DNA from 3 places in the Pseudomonas sp. DY-1 genome. Region 1 is predicted to be linked to each of the others. Evidence: predicted binding sites of a transcription regulator. Region 1 holds the regulator's gene; each other region holds the start of a gene.
The links. The regulator sigma-54, encoded in region 1, starts transcription at its own class of promoters, with help from an activator protein. The targets are predictions, from matches to a motif close to ANTGGCATNNANNTTGCTNT.
Positions count from the first base shown of each region.

Region 2: a site for sigma-54 is predicted at 1,611-1,630, ahead of D6Z43_RS08705 (circularly permuted type 2 ATP-grasp protein). Genes of this name have one in related genera too.
Region 3: a site for sigma-54 is predicted at 4,581-4,600, ahead of glnA (glutamate--ammonia ligase). Genes of this name have one in related genera too.

Region 1 is NZ_CP032616.1:3,114,673-3,122,347, forward strand. It holds gene lptB (LPS export ABC transporter ATP-binding protein) at 1-587, shown strand, start outside; gene D6Z43_RS14705 (RNA polymerase factor sigma-54) at 736-2,232, shown strand; gene hpf (ribosome hibernation-promoting factor, HPF/YfiA family) at 2,317-2,625, shown strand; gene ptsN (PTS IIA-like nitrogen regulatory protein PtsN) at 2,642-3,106, shown strand; gene rapZ (RNase adapter RapZ) at 3,116-3,973, shown strand; gene D6Z43_RS14725 (HPr family phosphocarrier protein) at 3,990-4,262, shown strand; partial or broken gene D6Z43_RS14730 (ZIP family metal transporter) at 4,327-5,212, opposite strand; partial or broken gene D6Z43_RS14735 (Fe-Mn family superoxide dismutase) at 5,274-5,489, opposite strand; partial or broken gene D6Z43_RS14740 (lyase family protein) at 5,656-6,198, opposite strand; gene pmbA (metalloprotease PmbA) at 6,382-7,675, opposite strand, start outside.
Region 2 is NZ_CP032616.1:1,800,684-1,808,358, forward strand. It holds gene D6Z43_RS08700 (alpha-E domain-containing protein) at 1-165, opposite strand, end outside; gene D6Z43_RS08705 (circularly permuted type 2 ATP-grasp protein) at 168-1,577, opposite strand; gene D6Z43_RS08710 (peroxiredoxin) at 2,016-2,567, shown strand; gene ydcS (putative ABC transporter substrate-binding protein YdcS) at 2,835-3,986, shown strand; gene D6Z43_RS08720 (ABC transporter ATP-binding protein) at 4,241-5,251, shown strand; gene D6Z43_RS08725 (ABC transporter permease) at 5,255-6,193, shown strand; gene D6Z43_RS08730 (ABC transporter permease) at 6,183-6,989, shown strand; gene D6Z43_RS08735 (gamma-aminobutyraldehyde dehydrogenase) at 7,061-7,675, shown strand, end outside.
Region 3 is NZ_CP032616.1:4,605,192-4,612,866, reverse strand. It holds gene D6Z43_RS21745 (ISL3 family transposase) at 1-774, shown strand, start outside; gene typA (translational GTPase TypA) at 968-2,785, opposite strand; gene thiI (tRNA uracil 4-sulfurtransferase ThiI) at 2,912-4,366, opposite strand; gene glnA (glutamate--ammonia ligase) at 4,698-6,101, shown strand; gene D6Z43_RS21725 (mechanosensitive ion channel family protein) at 6,353-7,675, opposite strand, start outside.

The DNA of each region.
Region 1 (7,675 bases):
ACATGATTGTCGGCTTGGTTCAGGCCGACCAGGGCCGCGTCCTGATCGACCAGCAGGACGTCACCCATCAGCCCATGCATGGCCGCGCCCGTGCGGGCATCGGCTACCTGCCGCAGGAAGCCTCGATCTTCCGCAAGCTCAGCGTGGCGGACAACATCATGGCGATCCTCGAGACCCGCAAGGACCTCGACCGCGCCACGCGCCGCAAGGAGCTGGAAAGCCTGCTGCAGGAGTTCCACATCAGCCACATTCGCGACAGTCTCGGCATGAGCCTGTCAGGCGGTGAGCGCCGTCGGGTGGAAATCGCCCGGGCGCTGGCTACCTCCCCGAAATTCATCCTGCTGGACGAACCGTTCGCCGGCGTGGACCCGATTTCCGTGGGCGATATCAAGCAGATAATCCATCATCTCAAGGCCAAGGGAATCGGTGTGCTCATCACCGACCACAACGTCCGTGAAACGCTGGACATCTGCGAGACCGCCTACATTGTCAGTGACGGACAACTGATTGCCGAGGGTAGTGCGGAAGCCATCCTGGCCAACCAGCTGGTGAAGGAAGTCTATCTGGGCCACGAGTTCCGCCTGTAGCCTCCCGCGACATCTCCTACAAGATGGGTTGCGCGAGCTAGGAAAATCCTTCAAGGTCAGGCATATAATTTGCTTCCTGGTGGCGCTTCGGCGCCCTGTTGTGGATGGCGCGTGAGCGCCGGCGAATCAAGGTGCTAAGCCCTCTGCCATGAAACCATCGCTAGTCCTTAAGATGGGCCAGCAGCTGACGATGACCCCTCAGCTGCAACAGGCCATCCGCCTACTCCAACTCTCCACCCTGGACCTCCAGCAGGAGATCCAGGAAGCACTGGAGTCCAATCCCATGCTTGAGCGGCAGGAGGATGGCGACGATTTCGACACCTCCGACCCGATGGCCGAAGGCGACCAACTGCCTAACACGAGTAGCCAGGAAGCCAGCTTCCAGGAGTCCAGCGTCGAAACCAATGCCGAAGCCATGGAAGATGGCGAATGGCACGAACGCATTCCCAGCGAACTCCCTGTCGATACGGCCTGGGAAGATGTCTACCAGACCAGCGCCAGCAGCCTGCCGAGCAACGATGACGACGAGTGGGATTTCACCTCGCGCACCTCGGTCGGTGAAAGCCTGCAGAGCCACCTGCTCTGGCAGCTGAACCTGGCCCCCATGTCAGACACCGACCGCCTGATTGGTGTCACCCTCATCGACTGCATCAATAACGACGGTTACCTCGAAGAGACGCTGGCAGAGATAGTCGAGGCCTTCGACCCCGAGCTCGGTATCGAGCTGGACGAAGTCGAAGTCGTCCTTCATCGCATCCAACAGTTCGAGCCCGCAGGCATCGGTGCCCGCGACCTGCGCGAATGCCTGATCCTGCAACTTCGCCAGCTGCCTCCGGGCACCCCGTGGCTGACCGAGGCCCAACGTCTGGCTGGTGACTTCCTAGACCTGCTCGGCAGCCGTGACTACAGCCAGTTGATGCGGCGCATGAAGGTCAAGGAAGACGAACTGCGCCAGATCATCGAACTGATTCAGGCCCTGAATCCACGTCCCGGCTCGCAGATCGAAGCCAGCGAACCCGAGTACGTCGTACCCGACGTGATCGTCCGCAAGCACAACGAACGCTGGCTGGTTGAGCTAAACCAGGAAGCCGTACCGCGCCTGCGGGTCAATCCGCACTACGCGGGTTTCGTTCGTCGCGCCGATTCCAGCGCCGACAACACCTTCATGCGCAATCAGCTTCAGGAGGCTCGCTGGTTCATCAAGAGCCTGCAGAGCCGAAACGAGACTCTGATGAAGGTCGCCACCCAGATCGTCGAGCACCAGCGCGGCTTCCTGGAGTATGGCGAAGAGGCGATGAAACCCCTGGTCCTGCATGACATCGCCGAAGCCGTAGGTATGCACGAGTCCACAATCTCGCGCGTGACTACCCAGAAATACATGCACACTCCCCGCGGAATCTACGAGCTGAAGTACTTTTTCTCCAGCCACGTAAGCACCTCGGAAGGCGGTGAATGTTCGTCTACCGCGATCCGCGCAATCATCAAGAAACTGGTCGCAGCGGAAAATCCGAAAAAGCCGTTGAGCGACAGCAAGATCGCTGGTTTACTGGAGGCACAGGGCATTCAAGTGGCCCGTCGCACAGTAGCCAAGTATCGCGAATCCCTTGGGATAGCGCCTTCCAGCGAGCGGAAGCGACTGATGTGACGCGGAAATTGACCCACGCCAAAGTGTTCCGGTGGCAGGCCCGTTAGCCTGTCTCTTATACACGGGCAATAAGGAGAAAGCGGTATGCAAGTCAACATCAGTGGACATCAACTGGATGTGACCGACGCCCTGCGCGATTATGTCGGCGAGAAACTTGGCCGGCTCGAGCGCCACTTCGACAAGATCACCAATGTGCAAGTCATCATGGAGGTCGAGAAACTGAAACAAAAGATCGAAGCCACCTTGCACATCGCCGGCGGGGAGGTCGTGGCCAATGCGGAACATGAAGACATGTACGCCGCCATCGATCTGCTCACCGACAAACTTGACCGCCAACTGATCAAACACAAGGAAAAGCAGTTGAATCGCCAGCAGGGCGCTACGGCCCGCTGACACTCTTCCCCCTCTTATGATTCGACTCGAGCAAATCCTGACCCCCGGCCGTTCCCTGGTGAACGTGCCGGGCGGCAGCAAAAAGCGTGTACTGGAACAGATTGCCAAGCTGGTTTCCCGTGACCTCCCCGACCTCGATAACCAGGATATTTTCGAAAGCCTGGTAGCCCGGGAGAAGCTCGGTTCCACCGGTTTCGGCAACGGCATCGCCATTCCCCACTGTCGCCTCATCGGCTGCATCGCGCCCATAAGCGCCGTGCTGCGCCTTGACGCGCCAGTTGATTTCGACGCCATCGACGGTGCTCCGGTTGACCTGCTGTTTGTCCTGCTGGTCCCGGAAGCTGCCACCGATGAGCACCTTGAATTGCTCCGACAGATAGCCAGCATGCTTGACCGCAGCGATGTGCGCGAGCGTCTGCGCCAGGCTCCCGACAGCACCAGCCTCTACCAGGTAGTGGTGGACGTGCAGAGCGGACGCTAGGGCTTCATCATGCGCCTGATCATCGTCAGCGGCCGCTCCGGGTCGGGCAAGAGCACCGCCCTCGATGTTCTCGAGGACCACGGTTACTACTGTATCGACAACCTTCCTGCCGCCCTGCTTCCCGAGCTGGCCGAGCGGGCACTGTTGCACACCGAACTGCTGCAACCCCAGGTGGCTGTATCCATCGACGCGCGCAACCTGCCCAGTCAGTTGCAACGTTTCCCCGAGCTGCTCGTCGAGGCTCGCAATCGTCACATCAAATGCGACGTGCTTTACCTCGACGCCGAACACGACACTCTTCTCAAACGCTTCTCCGAAACACGCCGGCGCCATCCACTGACCAATGACAATCGCTCCCTGGCCGAAGCCATCCGGGACGAAGAACTGCTGTTGGCACCCATCGCCGATCTCGCCGACCTGAAGATCGACACCACGCATCTCAATCTTTACCAGCTGCGTGACAGCATCAAGCTACGCCTACTCAATCAACCCGAGCCCGGTACGGCCTTCCTGATCGAGTCATTCGGCTTCAAGCGTGGCATGCCTGTGGATGCCGACCTGGTGTTCGATGTGCGCTGCCTGCCCAACCCCTACTGGAAGCCGGAGTTGCGCGACCATTCGGGGCTTGATTCGGTGGTCGAAGAATATCTCGCAGGCCAACCGGATGTGGAGGAGATGTATCAGGATATCCACAGCTATCTGAGTAAATGGCTACCGCGCTTTGCCGCCAGTAACAGGGCCTATGTCACTATTGCCATTGGCTGCACCGGTGGGCACCACCGCTCGGTGTACATTGCCAATCGCCTGGGGGCGGCACTGAAACCCAGCTTGAAGAATGTCCAGGTTCGCCACCGCGACCTCAGTTAGAAGGATTGGAAACGCGATGCCCGCCTGCGAGATCACAATCATCAACAAGCTTGGCCTGCACGCCCGGGCAGCGGCTAAGTTCGTCGGCGTGGCCGGTCGTTATCCCTGCCAGATTCGCGTGGGTCGCACATCGGAAAGCCTGGTCGACGGGAAAAGCATCATGGCGGTAATGATGCTCGCCGCAGGTAAAGGCACCCCCATCCACCTGCATACCGAAGGCGAGCAAGATGACGACGCCCTCAATGCCTTGATCGAGCTGATCAACAACAAGTTCGACGAAGGCGAGTAATTCCCTCCCTGCCCCCGCTCAGGCTCCCGCCAACAAGAAGCAAGGCACGATTCACCTACCGCCGTTAGGCCAGCGCAGTATCCAGCACCATCATCAGGCAGAAGCCCGCAGCCAGACCCAGGCTGGCAGCTGTCTCATGCCCTTTTCGGTGAGACTCGGGGATGATCTCCTGGACTACGGCGAAGAGCATCGCGCCTGCGGCAAGGGCCAATCCCCAGGGCAATGACAGCACCGAAACCTGGACCAACCAGGCACAGAGCACTGCGAATAGCGGCTCCACCAGGCCAGACGCAGCGCCGATCAGTAGCGCGCGGCCTCGCGACATACGCAACCGGCGAGTAAAAGGGAAATAATCAGTCCTTCCGGAATATCTTGCAGTGCAATTCCCAGGGCCAGGCTATCGGCACCCGCCAGCCCCGCCCCTGCTGCGACTCCGACGGCCATTCCTTCTGGAATGTTGTGTAGCACGATCGCGATAACGAAAAGCAGCACGCGCGGCGTGATGATCACCCGCTTGCCCTGACCATCTAACTCCAACCGCGGCTGCGGCAGCACCTTGCCAAGACCGAACAGGCCGCGCCCAGTAGCAGACCGAAGCTCATCAGTGCACCCGCCGCCCACTTCGAGAACCCCAGTTCCCCTGCGGCTGCCAGCCCAGGCATCAGCAGGGAAAACACGGTGGCGGCGAGCATGACCCCAGCCCCAAAGCCCATCAGACTATCGGAAAGCCATCCGGAGATACTGCGCAGGAAAAGCACCAGCAGTGCCCCCAGTGCCGTTCCCAGCGCACAAAGCGAACCGGCGCGCAGCGCCTGCCAGAGATGCGCCTCAAGCACCAGACGCAAGGCAATCGACGCCTGCATCAACAGGATAAAGAGGCCAGCCAGTGCCACCAGCGCGCCAATGAACAGACGGACGGAACGGCCGCTGGTAATCAAAAAAGTCTGCATGCTGGACCTTGTTGAATTTCGTAGATGCGAACGGAGGCCCGCCCTTCGTCCACCAAGCGGTTCAGATCAGGGCCTGCCGGTAGCGCTGACCAAACTCAGCCCAATCAACGACGTTGTAGACGGCGCCGATGTAGTCGGGCCTGTGATTCTGGTATCGCAGGTAATGGGCATGCTCCTGGACGTCCAGCCCCAGGATCGGTGTGTTTCCCTGCATCAAGGGACTGTCCTGGTTGGCCGAACTTTCCACCAGCAGATGCCCCGTCCTGGCCACGCTCAAGTGGAGAAGTGGCCCGGCATCGCAGGCGCATTACTTCCGACGCCGGGCAACCGGTCGTTGCGAGGGGAGGCGCCGTATTCACTGATGAATTCGAGCAGACTCGTGTAGTAGTGCGGCTATGGCGCAGCGCCGCTTCCCCCTGGGAGTCGGGCAGACCGACATCGCCAATCGCGCCGAGCAGGTTGTGTGCAATTACCGGTAGCATCACGTCCAGCTCGTAGTTGCCGGACTGCCCGGCAATTGCGATCGCGGCGTCGTTGCCGATCACCTCTGCGGTAACCATTTCGGTCGCTTCGGGAATTACCGGGTTGACCTTGCCAGGCATGATCGAAGAGCCGGGCGGGAGCGCCTCGAGCTCGATCTCGGCAAGGCCCGCCAGCGAACCGGAGTCCGTACAGCGCAGGTCGTTGACGATCTTCATCAGCGATACGGCAGTGGTCTTCAGGGCCGCGGATAGCGCTACTGCCGCGTCCTGCGAACCGATCAGTGCGAAGAAATTTCGGCCCGGAGTGAACGGCTGACCGGTCAACTCGCTCAGTTCACGGCAGAACGTCTCGGCGAAACGCGGGTGAGCATTGATACCAGTCCCCACGGCGGTCCCGCCTTGGGCCAGTTGCTGGAGCGCCGGCTGCAGGTTCCGCAGATGCTCGATATTGGCCTGAATCTGCTGCGCCCGGCCATTGAGCACCTGCCACATACGCACCGGAATAGGCGCCAGGCCGGAGCCGGCTACCGTGGAAGTGGCGCGGAGTCATGGCGACGCGGGCATCGAGTTGGTCAATCATGACCACTTGAATGCAGAGGGATGCAAGCCGCCCTGACGGACTGCGGTGCGGCCGCAAACGAAAACGCGCCCTGGCAGGCGCGTCTCTACGGGGATGGAGCGGCTGGATCAACTGCCGGCTACGGTCATTCGCTCAATAAGGACAGAGCCTGTCCGGATATTGCCGCGCAGTTCCAGATCGCTGCCCACGGCAAGGATCTGACGGAACATATCCTTGAGATTGCCGGCAATGGTCACTTCCTGCACCGGGAACTGGATTTCGCCGTTCTCTACCCAGTAACCGGCCGCACCACGGGAGTAGTCACCGGTCACCATGTTCAGCCCCTGTCCCATCAGCTCGGTCACCAGCAGGCCGCGACCCATGCGGCGCATCAGGGCTGCGAGGTCTTCCTGGCCATGGCTGACGAAGAGGTTGTGGACACCACCTGCGTTGGCAGTGCTCGGCAGCCCCAGCTTGCGTCCGGAATAGGTGCCAAGGATGTAGGACACCAGCTCGCCCTTCTCGACGAAGGGCTTGGCATAGGTCGCCAGACCATCGTTGTCGAACGCCGCACTGGCCATCGCACGCGGAATATGCGGACGCTCGTCGATGGACAGCCACTCGGGGAACAACCGTTGACCCAGCGCGCCCTCGAGGAACGACGATTTGCGATAGAGATTGCCGCCGGAAATGGCGCCGAGGAAGCTACTGAACAAGCCGGTTGCAAGCTCAGCGGCGAACAGTACTGGCACCTCGCAAGTGGGCACCGGCCGGGCGCCAAGACGGGCTGCGGTGCGTTCGGCGGCGCGACGGCCGATGCTGGCTGGATCAGCCAGCTGACTGCCAATACGGCTGACGTCATACCAGTAGTCGCGCTGCATTTGCCCCTGCTGCTCGGCAATCATCACGCAACTCAGGCTGTGGCGGGTGCTCGCATAGCCGCCGACGAAACCATGGCTGTTGCCGTAAACCCGGCAACCCTGGTGGGTATTGAGGGTGGTGCCGTCTGCCTTGCTCACGCGCTTGTCGGTCTCGAACGCCGCAGTCTCACAGATCAGCGCCTGCTCCACCGCCTGCTCCGGGGTGATCGACCAGGGATGGTAGAGATCGAGTTCCGGCAGGTCGCGGGCCATCAGCGCCGCGTCGGCCAGGCCGGCACAATCGTCTTCGGAAGCATGCTTGGCGATGGCGAGCGCAGCGGCGACCGTTTCGCGAATCGCGTCCTCACCACTGGCCGAGGTGCTGGCCGAGCCCTTGCGCTGGCCCACGTACAGGGTGATTCCGAATCCCTGGTCACGGTTGAACTCGACCGTCTCCACCTCGCCCTGGCGAACGGTGGTGGACAGTCCCTGCTCTACTGAAACAGCCACCTCGCAGCCGCTGGCGCCCTGGCGCCGGGCCTCGGCGAGGATGCGTTCGACC
Region 2 (7,675 bases), 1.3 Mb from region 1:
GCCGGTGCTTAGCAGCGACATGGCCAGTTCGTCCAGGCCATCGCCACGGCCGTCCTGGGGCATCAGCGACAGCGAATAACTGACTTCCAGCATGCGTGCCAGGTTTTCCGCGCGCTCCAGGTAGCGCGACATCCAGTAAAGCTCGGAGGCAGTTCTGCTCAGCATGATCAGTCCTCCACGATCCAGGTGTCCTTGGTACCGCCACCCTGGGATGAGTTCACCACCAGGGAGCCTTCACGCAGCGCCACGCGGGTCAGGCCGCCGGGCACCAGTCGGGTTTCCCGCCCGGAGAGCACGAAGGGCCGCAGGTCGATGTGGCGCGGGGCGATGCCCTTCTCGACGAAGGTCGGGCAGGTGGACAGACACAGCGTGGGCTGGGCGATGTAGGCCTCGGGGCGGGCCTTGAGGCGCTCGCGGAAGGCTTCGATTTCCTTGGCACTGGCGGCCGGCCCCACCAGCATGCCGTAGCCGCCGGAGCCCTGGGTTTCCTTGACTACCAGTTCGGGCAGATGGGCCAGCACATGGGACAGTTCTTCAGGCTTGCGGCATTGCCAAGTGGGCACGTTCTTCAGGATGGGCTCCTCATCCAGGTAGAAGCGGATCATGTCGCCGACGTAGGGATAGATGGATTTGTCGTCCGCCACGCCGGTGCCGATGGCGTTGGCCAGCACCACGTTGCCGGAGCGGTAGGCGGCCAGCAGGCCGGGCACGCCAAGCATGGATTCGGGGTTGAACGCCAACGGATCGAGGAAGGCATCGTCCAGCCGGCGGTAGATCACGTCGACCGGTTGCGGGCCGGCGGTGGTCCGCATGAACACCCGGTCGTCGCGGACGAACAGGTCAGCCCCTTCCACCAACTCCACGCCCATCTCGCGAGCGAGGAAGGCATGCTCGAAGTAGGCGCTGTTGAAGCGCCCCGGCGTCAGCACCACCACGCTGGGGTTGTCCAGCGGGCTGGAGCTCTTCAGCGTGTCCAGCAGCATGTTCGGGTAGTGATCGATAGGGGCGACGCGCTGGGCGGCGAAGAGCTCAGGAAACAGCCGCATCATCATCTTGCGGTCTTCGAGCATGTAGCTGACACCGCTCGGGGTGCGCAGGTTGTCTTCCAGCACGTAGTAGGTGCCATCACCATCGCGCACCAGGTCGACCCCGGCGATATGGGCGTAGATATCGCGGTGCAGATCCAGGTCCTGCATGGCGATCTGGTAGCCCTCGTTGGCCAGCACCTGCTCGGCAGGAATGATCCCGGCCTTGATGATCCGCTGGTTGTGATAGAGGTCGGCGAGGAACATGTTCAGCGCCTTCACACGCTGAATGCAGCCTTTCTCAACCACCCGCCATTCGCTCATGGGAATGGCACGGGGAATGGTGTCGAAGGGGATCAGGCGCTCGGTACCCTGTTCATCGCCGTAAAGAGTGAACGTGATACCGGCTCGGTGGAATAACAGGTCAGCCTCACGGCGTCGCTGGGCCAGAAGCTCCTCGGGGGTGTCGGCCAGCCAGCGGGCGAATTCCCGATAATGCGGACGGCACTCGCCACTCGCGTCATACATCTCGTCATAAAAAGTGCGGGACATGCCTAACTCCTTGTCACCACGGGCGAATACGCAGTCGCAAGCCCCGTGCCATCGCAACAACCGCTTGCCTTTCAATAACTTGCAGCACACGCGCAGTCGTAGCGCCCCAGACTGGTGCAGCTCGCGGAACCGAACTGACCATGTCGCCCTATTTGGCGGCGGTACAGGGTTGGACGGAATGCGACGGCGAGGTGTTCCCCCGGTTGTCCCGAAGGAACCGCCATCCCTGGAACGAACAGTCTAGCCCGGCCTCGTGCGGCCCTTGGGATCGATTGTTCTATGTATATGTTGCGATTTGGAATTTGTCCTATAACCCTCCGACCTAAGGTCATAGCCAGCTTCCTATGGTCGCCATTGCCCGGACGCATTTTCCAAGGTCGCGGGAGCCTTCCATACTTGCTCCATTCCAGTGCCCCCTCCTGCCCGGAGCAACCTGCCATGCTCACCATCGGAGACAAACTGCCGGCGTTCAACCTGCTGGCGGTAGACCACGACTCGGAACACGCCGCCACCCCGGAGAGCGCTTTCAAGCGCGTCAATCAGGACAGCCTCCTCGGCAAATGGAAGGTGCTGTTCTTCTGGCCCAAGGATTTCACCTTCGTCTGTCCTACCGAGATCAAGGCGTTCGCGGACCTGCTGGAGCAATTCAATGACCGCGACACCCAGCTGATCGGGGCCTCCACCGACAGCGAGTTCGTCCACCTCGCCTGGCGCCGCGACCACAAGGACCTCAAAGGGCTGAGCTTTCCCTGGTTGGCGGACATCCGGCACGAACTGACCAACGCCCTGGGCATCATCGACCGGCGCGAAGGCGTGGCCCTGCGCGCGACCTTCATCATCGACCCGGACAATGTCATCCGCCATGTCTCGGTGAACGATCTGCTGGTAGGTCGTAACCCGCAGGAAACCCTGCGCCTGCTCGACGCGCTGCTGACAGAAGAGCTGTGCCCCTGCAATTGGCACAAGGGTGAAGCGACCATCCATTTCTGAGGGTGCAACCGCACGAATTCATTCGCGAAGCAGATCGAAGATCTGCCTTGTTCACGCGGGGAAGCTGCGCTCCCCCTTTCGCGAATGAATTCGCTCCCACACCTCTCGCACCACTCCCAAGCCCCTTTCCTTGTCAGCCCCAAAGCCCCGAACTACGCTGCTCAATGCGAGTAGCGGCCGTATTTTTCGGCGCGCTTTCATCGCATCGCCAACGGCATGTAGTTCCGCCGAACAGGCTCCGCACGTCATGTACAACAGGAGTCGACAATGCCTTCGTTCAAACCAGCCTTCCTTTCATTCGCCGTCAGTTGCGCCTGCCTCATCGCCTCTGCCCAGGCTGCCGAACCGCTGAAGCAGCTCGGCAAGGGTGAAGGCCAGCTCGACATCATCGCCTGGCCCGGCTACATCGAACGCGGCGAGTCGGACAAGAACTACGACTGGGTCACTCAGTTCGAGAAAGACAGCGGCTGCAAGGTCAACGTGAAGACCGCCGCCACGTCCGACGAGATGGTCAGCCTGATGGCCAAGGGCGGCTACGACCTTGTCACCGCTTCCGGCGACGCCTCGCTGCGCCTGGTGTTCGGCAAACGGGTACAGCCGATCAACCCGGATCTGATCCCCAACTGGAAGACCCTCGACGAGCGTCTCCAGGACGCGCCCTGGCACACGGTGAAAGGCGTGCACTATGGCACCCCGTACCAATGGGGGCCGAACCTGCTGATGTACAACACCAAGCTGTTCAAGCAGGCGCCGGATAGCTGGGCCGTGGTCTTCGAGCCCCAGCAGTTGGCCGATGGCAAGGCCAACAAGGGGCGCGTGCAGGCCTATGACGGCCCGATCTACATCGCCGACGCCGCCCTCTACCTGAAATCCGCCAGGCCGGAACTGGGCATCCAGGACCCCTACCAGCTCACCGAAGAGCAGTACGCCGCGGCGCTCGACCTGCTGCGCAAGCAGCACAGCCTGGTGCACCGCTACTGGCATGACGCGACCGTACAGATGAGCGATTTCAAGAATGAAGGCGTGGCCGCCTCCAGCACCTGGGGCTACATGGCCAATACCTTGAAGGCCGAGAAGCAACCGGTGGAAACGGTGTTCCCGAAAGAGGGGGTCACCGGCTGGGCCGACACCACCATGCTGCACGTGGACGCCAAGCACCCGAACTGCGCCTACAAGTGGATGGACTGGTCGTTGCAACCCAAGGTCCAGGGTGACCTGGCCGCCTGGTTCGGCTCGCTGCCCGTGGTTGCCAAGGGCTGCACCAGCAGCGAACTCCTCGGCCCCGGTGGCTGCGCCACCAACGGTTATGACCAGTTCGACAAGATCGCCTTCTGGAAAACCCCGGAAGCCCAGGGTGGGAAGTTCGTGCCGTACAGCCGGTGGACGCAGGACTATATCGCGATCATGGGCGGGCGCTGAACTGGCTGCGCGACCTGATGGCTGCGTTGCGTCCTCGCTCGGCGCGTCGCCTGCCAGAAGATATGTCTCGCGCCTCGCTGCGGGGCGCCTTGCCTTCAGGCCGCTCGCTCAGTCCAGTCCGTAGCACGATGAAAGCTCCCCTCTCGCTCTGGGAGAGGGGCCGGGGGTGAGGGTAGCCAGGCACCGCGCGGTGTTGCCCTCTCCCCAGCCCTCTCCCGGAGGGAGAGGGAGTAAAGCTCACTGGAGCCCTATCCATGACCACAGCCGTCCAGTTCACCGATGTCTGCCGCCACTACGGTGATGTGAAGGCAGTCGACCGGGTGTCCATTGAGATCCGCGACGGCGAGTTCTTCTCCATGCTCGGCCCCTCGGGCTCGGGCAAGACCACCTGCCTGCGCCTGATCGCCGGCTTCGAGCAACCCACCTCGGGTTCCATTCGCATCCACGGTGAAGAGGCCGCCGGCCTGCCGCCCTACGAGCGCGACGTGAACACCGTGTTCCAGGACTACGCCCTGTTCCCCCACATGAACGTGCGCGACAACGTCGCCTATGGCCTCAAGGTGAAAGGCGTAGCGAAGACCGAGCGCCTGGCCCGTGCCGAAGAAGCGCTCGCCATGGTCGCCCTGCCCGGCTACGGCGACCGCAAGCCGGCGCAGCTTTCCGGCGGCCAGCGCCAGCGCGTGGCCCTTGCCCGCGCGCTGATCAATCGCCCGCGCGTGCTGCTGCTGGACGAACCCCTCGGTGCACTGGACCTCAAGCTGCGCGAGCAGATGCAGGTGGAACTGAAGAAGCTGCAGCGCCAGCTCGGCATCACCTTCATCTTCGTAACCCACGACCAGGGCGAGGCGCTGTCCATGTCCGACCGCGTGGCGGTGTTCAACAAGGGCCGCATCGAGCAGGTGGACAGCCCGCAGAACCTTTATCGCAAACCACTCACCCGCTTCGTCGCCGAGTTCGTCGGCACCGCCAATGTGCTCCATGGCGACCTGGCGCAACGCCTGACCGGCGATGCCGGTGCCTTCTCCCTGCGGCCCGAGCATGTGCGCTTCGGCAATGCCAGCAATGGCGAGCTGCAAGTCAGCGGTACCGTGCATGACGTGCAATACCTCGGTGCCAGCAGCCGTTACGAACTCAACCTGGACGGCGGTGGACGCCTGGCCGTCAGTCTGCCCAACGGCGAGGAGTCGGACATCAACCGCCCTCAGCCCGGCCAGCAAGTGCAGGCCTGCTGGCCCCGCAGCGCGATGGTCGCGCTCAGCGAGTAGGCCATGAGCGCTGTCATCGCCAACCATCGAAGCGGACCGTTGCGGGGCATCTCCAACCTGCTCTACCGCCGCTCCACACTGTACCTGCTGCTACTCCTGACCCCGCCCCTGCTGTGGTTCGGCGTGATCTACATTGGCTCGCTGTTCGCGCTGCTCTGGCAGAGCTTCTACACCTTCGACGACTTCACCATGGCGGTGACGCCGGACCTGACGCTGGCCAACTACGTAGCCCTGTTCAATCCGGCGAACTACGACATCATCCTGCGTACCCTGACCATGGCCATCGCCGTGAGCCTGGCCAGCGCGGTACTCGCGTTTCCCATCGCCTACTACATGGCACGCTTCGCCTCGCCGAAAGAGAAAGCCTTCTTCTACATCGCCGTGATGCTGCCCATGTGGGCCAGCTACATCGTCAAGGCGTACGCCTGGACTGTGATCCTGGCCAAGGGCGGCATCTTCTACTGGCTGATCCAGCAACTCCATCTGGAAACCTTGCTGGGCAGCCTGCTCACCGTGCCCGGAGTGGGTGGCAACACGCTGTCCACTTCGCACCTGGGGCGCTTCCTGGTGTTCACCTACATCTGGCTGCCGTTCATGATCCTGCCGATCCAGGCGTCCCTGGAGCGCCTGCCGCCATCATTGTTGCAGGCCTCGGCGGATCTCGGTGCCAGGCCCCGGCAAACCTTCGCCCAGGTGATCCTGCCGCTGGCCTTCCCCGGCGTGGTGGCCGGTTCGATCTTCACCTTCAGCCTGACCCTGGGCGACTTCATCATTCCGCAGCTGGTAGGGCCGAGCGGCCTGTTCATCGGCACCATGGTCTACGTGCAACAGGGCTCGGTGGGCAATATCCCGCTGGCGGCGGCCTTCACCCTGGTGCCGATCGTGCTGATCGCCATCTACCTTTCCATCGCCAAACGGCTGGGAGCCTTCGATGCACTCTGAAAAAGCGTCCTGGGGCTTGCGCCTGGCCGCTTGGGGCGGGCTGGTATTCCTGCATTTCCCGATCCTGGTGATCCTGCTCTACGCCTTCAACACCGAGGAGTCGTCCTACAGCTTCCCGTTGCAGGGCTTCACCCTGGAATGGTTTGCCGTGGTGGGCGGTCGCGAGGATGTGCTGCAGGCCATCGTCCTGTCCCTGAAGGTCGCCTGCCTGGCCACCGCCCTGGCCATGATTCTCGGCACCCTGGCCGCCGCTGCGCTCTATCGCCGCGACTTCTTCGGCAAGGAGAGCATCACCCTGATGCTCATCCTGCCCATCGCCCTGCCCGGCATCATCACCGGCATCGCGCTGCTTTCGGCCTTCAAGACCCTTGGCATCGAACCTGGCATCTTCACCATCGTCGTCGGCCACGCCACCTTCTGCGTGGTAATCGTCTACAACAACGTAATCGCGCGTTTCCGCCGCACCTCCCACAGCCTGATCGAGGCTTCTATGGACCTGGGCGCCGACGGCTGGCAGACCTTCCGCTACATCATCCTGCCAAACATCGCTACCGCCTTGCTGGCCGGCGGCATGCTGGCCTTTGCGCTGTCCTTCGACGAGATCATCGTCACCACCTTCACCGCCGGTCACGAACAGACCCTGCCCCTCTGGCTGCTCAGCCAGCTCAGCCGCCCCCGCGATGTTCCGGTCACCAACGCGGTCGCCCTGCTGGTGATGCTCGCCACCATGCTGCCCATCCTCGGTGCCTATTACCTGACACGGGGAACCGAGGCGGTGGCCGGGGGTGGAAAGTGATACGACTTTTTCTCCCCTCTTCCCACCTCCTCTTCCAGAGGGAGAGGGGTTAGACCGAACGAGGCCCCACCATGCAAACCAAACTGCTGATCAACGGCCAGTTCGCCGCCGGCGAAGGCGAAGCGCTGGATGTCCTGAATCCCGCCACGGGTGCCGTACTGGTGAAGATTCCCGAGGCCAGCGAAGCCCAGGTCGATGCGGCCGTCCGTGCCGCCGACGCGGCTTTCGAAGGCTGGGCGCGGACCTCGCCGCGCGACCGCGCCACCCTTCTGTTGAAGCTGGCAGACAAGATCGAGGGCCATGCCGAAGAGCTGGCGAAGCTGGAGTCGGACAACTGTGGCAAACCCTACACCGCCGCGCTGAACGACGAGATCCCGGCGGTAGCCGATGTGTTCCGCTTCTTCGCCGGCGCCAGCCGCTGCCTGACCGGATCGGCGGCGGGCGAGTACCTGCCGGGCTTCACCTCGATGATCCGACGCGACCCGGTGGGCGTGATCGCCTCCATCGCGCCCTGGAACTACCCGTTGATGATGGCCGCCTGGAAATTGGGACCGGCGCTGGCAGCCGGCAACACCGTGGTGCTCAAACCCTCGGAACAGACGCCTCTGACCGCCATGCGCCTGGCCGAATTCATCGCTGAACTGCTGCCCGCGGGCGTGGTGAACATCGTCCTCGGCCGCGGCCCC
Region 3 (7,675 bases), 1.5 Mb from region 1:
TTCGAGCCGGGCGACGTACGCCGCCTGGTGATGGACGAGTTTGCCCTGCACAAGGGCCATCGCTACGCCACGGTGATCATGGATGCCGAGCGCACGCGAGTGCTGTGGGTCGGCCACGGCAATAGCCGCGAGGCCATTCGCCCGTTCTTCGAGCTCCTCGGTGCGCGCTGCCAGCAGATCGAGGCGGTGGCCATGGACATGAACACCGCTTTCGACCTGGAAGTGCAGCAGCACTGCCCGCAGGCCGAAGTGGTGTACGACCTGTTCCATGTGGTGGCGCGCTACGGCCGCGAGGTGATCGACCGTATTCGGGTCGACCAGGCCAACCTCCTGCGCGAAGACAAACCGGCGCGCAAGGTGGTCAAGCAGAGCCGCTGGCTGCTGCTGCGCAATCGCGAAAACCTCAAGGACGGGCAGGCCGTGCAGTTGCAGGAACTGCTCGCGGCCAATCAGCCACTGGCCACGGTCTATGTGCTCAAGGATGCGTTAAAGGACCTCTGGTACGCCCCCAGCGTACGCGAGGGCTGGCGGCGCTGGCGAACCTGGCTGCGGCACGCCCGGGACAGCGGCCTCGCGCCGCTGCAACGCTTTGCCCGCAACCTGCGCAAATACGTCCGGGGCATCCTCGCCAGTGCTCGCTTCCCCCTGCACACCAGCGTCCTCGAGGGCGTGAACAACCGCATCAAGGTGATCAAACGCATGGCCTATGGCTTCCGGGACTCAGCCTACTTCTTCCTGAAGATCAAGGCCGCCTTCCCCGGGAAAGCGCGATGAACCAAATATTTCCCTCAGCTTCGCAGGCTCCACCTGATGGATATCCCCACCCCTGACAGGTGCGCACGACGAGCGCTGCGGCACGAAGCGAGCGCACGAAGACTGAAAGCTGAGCCTTCCGGGCCGACCTTGCCCAAAACGAAAACGCCCCCGCAGGCAGGGCCGGCGGGGGCGATTTCAGCAGCGGGTCGAGTTAGACCTTGGTGCGCTCGTAGCGCTTGCGGTCGTTCTCGTTCAGCATTTTCTTGCGCAGGCGGATGGACTTCGGAGTCACTTCCACCAGCTCGTCGTCGGCGATGAATTCCAGCGCCTGTTCCAGGGTGAACTTGATCGGCGGAACCAGGGCGATGACTTCGTCCTTGCCGGAAGCGCGCATGTTGTCGAGCTTCTTGCCCTTGGTGGGGTTGATCACCAGGTCGTTGTCACGGCTGTTGATACCGCACAGCTGGCCTTCGTAGATCTCGTCGCCCGGGGCGAGGAACAGCTTGCCGCGGCTCTGCAGGGTTTCCAGCGAGTAGGTCAGTGCGGTGCCAGTGGCCATGGAGACCAGTACGCCGTTCTGACGGTTGCTGACTTCGCCAGCCTTGATCGGGCCGTAGTGGCTGAAGGTCGAGGTCAGGATGCCGGTACCCGAGGTCAGGGTCAGGAAGTTGTTACGGAAGCCGATCAGGCCACGCGCCGGGATGGTGTATTCCAGGCGCACGCGGCCCTTGCCGTCGGGGATCATGTTGGTGAGATCGCCCTTGCGCAGGCCCATCTGCTCCATCACGGAGCCCTGGTGCTGCTCTTCGATGTCGATGGTGACGTTCTCGTAAGGCTCCTGCTTCTCGCCGTCCTTCTCGATGATCACCACTTCCGGACGGCCAACGGCCATCTCGAAGCCTTCGCGGCGCATGGTTTCGATCAGTACGGAGAGGTGCAGCTCGCCACGACCGGAGACTTTGAACTTCTCGGCGGATTCGCCGGCTTCAACGCGCAGGGCGACGTTGTGCAGCAGTTCCTTGTCCAGTCGGTCCTTGATGTTGCGGCTGGTGACGAACTTGCCTTCCTTGCCGGCGAACGGCGAGTCGTTGACCTGGAAGGTCATGCTCACGGTCGGCTGGTCAACGGTCAGCGGCGGACGCGCTTCGACGTTCTGCGGGTCGCACAGGGTGTCAGAGATGAACAGTTCTTCCATGCCGCTGACGCAGACGATGTCGCCGGCTTCGGCTTCAGCCACTTCCACGCGCTGCAGGCCGGAGTGGCCCATGATTTTCAGGATACGGCCGTTGCGCTTGGTGCCGTCGTCGCTCACGGCGACGACCTGGGTGTTGGCCTTGACGCGGCCACGGGCGATACGGCCGATGCCGATCACACCGAGGAAGCTGTTGTAGTCCAGCTGGGAAATCTGCATCTGGAACGGACCGTCGACGTCTACGTCCGGTACCGGCACGTGGTCGATGATGGCCTGGAACAGGGCGTCCATGTTGTCGTCCATCTTCTCGTGGTCCAGACCGGCGATGCCGTTCAGGGCGCTGGCATAGACGATCGGGAAGTCCAGCTGCTCGTCGGTGGCGCCGAGGTTGTCGAACAGGTCGAAGATCTGGTCGATGACCCAGTCAGGACGCGCGCCCGGACGGTCGATCTTGTTCACCACCACGATCGGACGCAGGCCGGCCTTGAAGGCCTTCTGGGTCACGAAGCGGGTCTGCGGCATGGGGCCGTCCTGGGCGTCGACCACCAGCAGTACGGAGTCCACCATGGACATCACGCGCTCAACCTCACCGCCGAAGTCGGCGTGGCCGGGGGTGTCCACGATGTTGATGTTGTAGCCGTTCCATTTGATGGCGGTGTTCTTCGCCAGGATGGTGATGCCGCGCTCTTTTTCCTGGTCGTTGGAGTCCATCACGCGCTCGCTTTCCGCTTCTTTGCGGTCGAGGGTGCCGGACAGCTTCAGGAGCTTGTCCACCAGGGTGGTCTTGCCATGGTCGACGTGGGCGATGATGGCGATATTGCGGAGTTTTTCGATCACGTTTGTATCTCGATCAGAGGATTCGGTTTGCCGCGAAGTCTATGCGGCGCAGATGAATGAACTGCGACTCAGGGCCGGCAATCGGGAGGGCGGTGGCGGATGCTGCCGCCGAACAGCCCGGGTTGCTTAGGCCGGGCGATAAACGCGCACATTGGCGTGCCCCTCGCTGAGCAAGTGGTGAGCATGCAGGCGGCTCATTACGCCCTTGTCGCAATACAGGAGGTACTGGCGATTGGCGTCCAGTTCCTTGAATCGGTTGTTGACCGCATAGAACGGCAGCGCCTGCACTTCGATGCCAGGCAACTCCAAAGGGTCGTCTTCCTGAGCATCGGGGTGACGGATGTCGATGACGATCTGTCCCGGCAGGGCTTCGCACACTTCTTCCACGGCTACATCCTGGCCCAGTTCATCGATCACGCGATCGATGGGCACCAGCCGAGCACGCTCCAGGGCGCGCTCGAGGATGGCCATGTCGAACTGTTCTTCCTCGTGCTCGATGCGACCGGGCTTGGCCTTGGTGGTCGGGTTCACCGAGATCACGCCGCAGTATTCGGGCATGTGCTTGGCGAACTCGGCAGTGCCAATGCGAGTGGCAGTGTCGATGATGTCCTGCTTGTGGCTGGCGATCAGCGGACGCAGCACCAGCATGTCAGTGGCCGAATCGATCACCGAGAGGTTGGGCAGGGTCTGGCTGGATACCTGGGAAATGGCTTCGCCGGTCACCAGTGCATCCAGGGTCAGCTTGCGCGCCATGTGAGTCGAGGCGCGCAGCATCATCCGTTTGAGCACCACGCCCATCTGGCTGTTGTCGACCTTGCTGAGGATTTCGCCGACCACTTCCTCGAAGGGCACGCTGATGAATAGCACGCGCTGGGAACGGCCGAATTTCTCCCACAGGTAGTGGGCCACTTCCATCACGCCCAGTTCGTGGGCACGCCCGCCCAGATTGAAGAAGCAGAAGTGGGTCATCAGGCCGCGACGCATCATCTGATAGGCGGCGACGGTGGAGTCGAAGCCGCCGGACATCAGTACGAGGGTCTGTTCCAGGGAACCAAGCGGATAGCCGCCCATGCCATTGTGCTGGTGGTGGATGACGAACAGGCGCTGGTCGCGCACTTCCATCCGCACTTCCACTTCCGGGTTCTTCAGCGAGATGCCGGCTGCGTTGCACTCCTGGCGCAGGCGGCTGCCGACATGGCGCTCCAGCTCCATGGAGGTGAATTCGTGCTTGCCGGCGCGCTTGCAGCGCACGGCGAAAATCTTGCCGGGGATCTGGTCGGCGTAGTGCAGCTTGCACTTTTCCAGTACGTCGTCGAAGTCGCCCAGCGGGTACTCGTGCACTTCCAGGAAGTGCGTGATGCCCGGAGTGCAAGTGAGCCGCTCGATCATCTCGCGCAGCAGCTTCGGCTCGGTCTGCCGCGTCTGCACTTCCAGGTTGTCCCAAACGCCGGTCACCTCGAGCTCCGGGTCCAGGTCTTTAAGGACCGCGCGGATGTTCTTCGAGAGCTGACGGATGAAATGCTTGCGCACCGGCCGGCTCTTGATGGTGATTTCCGGGAAGACTTTGACGATGAGTTTCATGAAAACAGCGCTTGCGACGGCGGCCGAAAAAGAGGGGCGCGGATTATAGCGGAAATTGTTCAAGGTTTGACCAAAATCATTCAGCAAAGCTTTCTCTGCACCAAATTGGATCACGCGCACCACGCATGGCACGAAAACGGTGCGCAAAACTGTGCACAAACGGAGCGAAGCCCCCGCCAGCCGCGAGTTTAGGGCCATCTGCCCATTCCGGGGCACTGGCACGCAATTTGCTCCCTTGTGAGGCAGGTCGCCCTGGCGGACTATCCCGCTCCGGCTTCACCCCGATTTTTTGGGAGGCAAGGTCCCTGCCCCCAACCACCTGGAGGACAACATGTCGAAGTCGCTTCAACTGATTAAAGAACACGACGTGAAGTGGATTGATCTGCGCTTCACCGATACCAAAGGCAAGCAGCAGCACGTGACCATGCCGGCCCGTGACGCCGATGACGATTTCTTCGAACACGGCAAGATGTTCGACGGCTCCTCCATCGAAGGTTGGAAAGGCATCGAAGCCTCCGACATGATCCTGCTCCCGGACGACAGCACCGCCGTTCTGGACCCGTTCACCGAAGAGCCGACCGTGATCCTGGTCTGCGACATCATCGAGCCGAGCACCATGCAAGGCTACGATCGCGACCCGCGCGCCATTGCCCGCCGCGCCGAGGAGTTCCTCAAGACCACCGGCATCGGTGACACCGTATTCGTAGGCCCGGAGCCGGAGTTCTTCATCTTCGACGAAGTGAAGTTCAAGTCCGACATTTCCGGTTCCATGTTCAAGATCTTCTCCGAGCAGGCTTCCTGGAACACCGACGCTGACATCGAAGGCGGCAACAAAGGCCACCGTCCGGGCGTCAAAGGCGGCTACTTCCCGGTACCGCCGGTCGACCACGACCACGAAATCCGCACCGCCATGTGCAACGCACTGGAAGAAATGGGCCTGGTCGTGGAAGTTCACCACCACGAAGTGGCGACTGCCGGCCAGAACGAAATCGGCGTGAAGTTCAACACCCTGGTTGCCAAGGCTGACGAAGTTCAGACCCTGAAATACTGCGTGCACAACGTGGCTGACGCTTACGGCAAGACCGTGACCTTCATGCCGAAGCCGCTGTACGGCGACAACGGTTCGGGCATGCACGTTCACATGTCCATCTCCAAAGATGGCAAGAACACCTTCGCTGGCGAAGGCTATGCCGGCCTGTCCGACACCGCCCTGTACTTCATCGGCGGCATCATCAAGCACGGCAAGGCCCTGAACGGCTTCACCAACCCGTCGACCAACTCCTACAAGCGTCTGGTCCCGGGCTTCGAAGCCCCGGTAATGCTGGCCTACTCCGCCCGCAACCGCTCCGCCTCGATCCGTATCCCGTACGTGAACAGCCCGAAAGCCCGCCGTATCGAAGCGCGCTTCCCGGACCCGGCTGCCAACCCCTACCTGTGCTTCGCAGCTCTGCTGATGGCCGGTCTGGACGGTATCCAGAACAAGATTCACCCCGGCGATGCCGCTGACAAGAACCTGTATGACCTGCCGCCGGAAGAGGCCAAGGAAATCCCGCAGGTTTGCGGCAGCCTGAAAGAAGCCCTGGAAGAGCTGGACAAGGGCCGCGCGTTCCTGACCAAGGGCGGCGTGTTCAGCGACGACTTCATCGATGCCTACATCGAGCTGAAGAGCGAAGAAGAAATCAAGGTGCGCACCTTCGTGCACCCGCTGGAATACGACCTGTACTACAGCGTCTGATCCACGAATACCTATAAATAGCGTCAACATTAAGGCCTCCCTCGGGAGGCCTTTTTTATTGAGGAAACGCGGAGCGTGACCGCAAGGTAGGTTGGCGTAGAGCGCAGCGAAACCCAACGATTAGCGGTGCGGTTCGACATACGCCGGGCCTGGATGCCCCTATTGTTGGGTTTCGCTCCTCTACCCAACCTACGTCCGGGAAGCCATTTTGTTGCCCGGACACCCTGTACCGTGGGAGCCGATCCCTCCCCTCAGATCCCGCCATCCGCCGGCACGCCCTGCCCTTCCGACGGTTCAGCCCTTGGCTGGCGCATCCGGCTGAGCTGCACGTTCAGGCGCGGCATCGCCAACTCCAGGCCACTCTGGTCGAGACGCCTGCGCAGGCGCAGGTTGAACGCCCGCTGCACTTCCCATTGCTTGATCGGAGCGGTCTTGAAGCGGAAGCGCAGGATTGCCTGGCCATTGTCGAAGCTTTCCACGCCCTGCAACTCCAGGGGTGACCACAGGCTCCGGTAGACCGACGGATCGCCGCGTAGCTCTTTCGCCACCTCCTGCACCAGCGAAACGGCATCGTCGATCGGCATGCTCGACGGCACTGGCCAGCGGAACATGGCGTAGCCGAACTGCCGAGAGTAGTTCTTGATGCTCTTGATCTCACTGAACGGGATGGTGTGCACCACACCATCCAGGTCGCGCAGACGGACGGTGCGGATAGTCAGCCCCTCCACCGTGCCAAGGTGCCCGCCGACGTCGACGTAGTCGTCGATGGACAACGAGTCCTCGATGATGATGAACAGGCCGGTGATCAGGTCCGCCACCAGAGACTGCGCACCAAAACCGATCGCCAGGCCGATTACGCCGGCGCCGGCCAGCAGCGGCGTGACATTCATGCCCATGTTGGCCAGGGCAACGATAAGGGCGATCACCGCGATGGTAACGAACAGCACATTGCGAATCAGCGGCAGCATGGTCAGGGCGCGGGTATTCGGCCGGCTCCGGCCACCAACGCCGAGGCTGTGCTGTACGGCCGTGTCGGTGAGGATCCAGATCAGCCAGGCCACCAGCAAGGTGGTGCCGAAGCTGGCCATCTTCATGCTGATTTCCGAACCCTCGCCTTCGGCGTAGCGAATCAGCGACATGCCCCAGACCCTCAGCCCCACCTCGATGAAGAACAGCACCACGAAGAGGTGCACCAGGGTGAGACCGAACTTCTGCAATTGCTCGATGTAAGGAGCACTGCGCCGGCCCCCATCGCCACTGCGACCGGAGCGGCGACTGAGCAAGCCGATCACCGTCATGGCCACCACTGCCAGCACGGCGCAGACCAGGGCGCGGCGCAAGGCGACACTGCTGTCGGCCGCGGACACGAAAGTGGCGAACAGCGAGGTCCCTACCAGCAGCAGCACCGGCACGAACCACAGGGAGCCGACCAGCTCCACCAGCTCGTGCAGGCCCCGGCGCTTGAGGCGGCGCTCCAGCGGCTGGTTGCGGATCAGGTGGGCGATGGGACGACGGAAACGCAGCACGAACAGCGCAGTGAGCACGGCGGCAGTGGCGTTGGCCAGGGTGCTAAG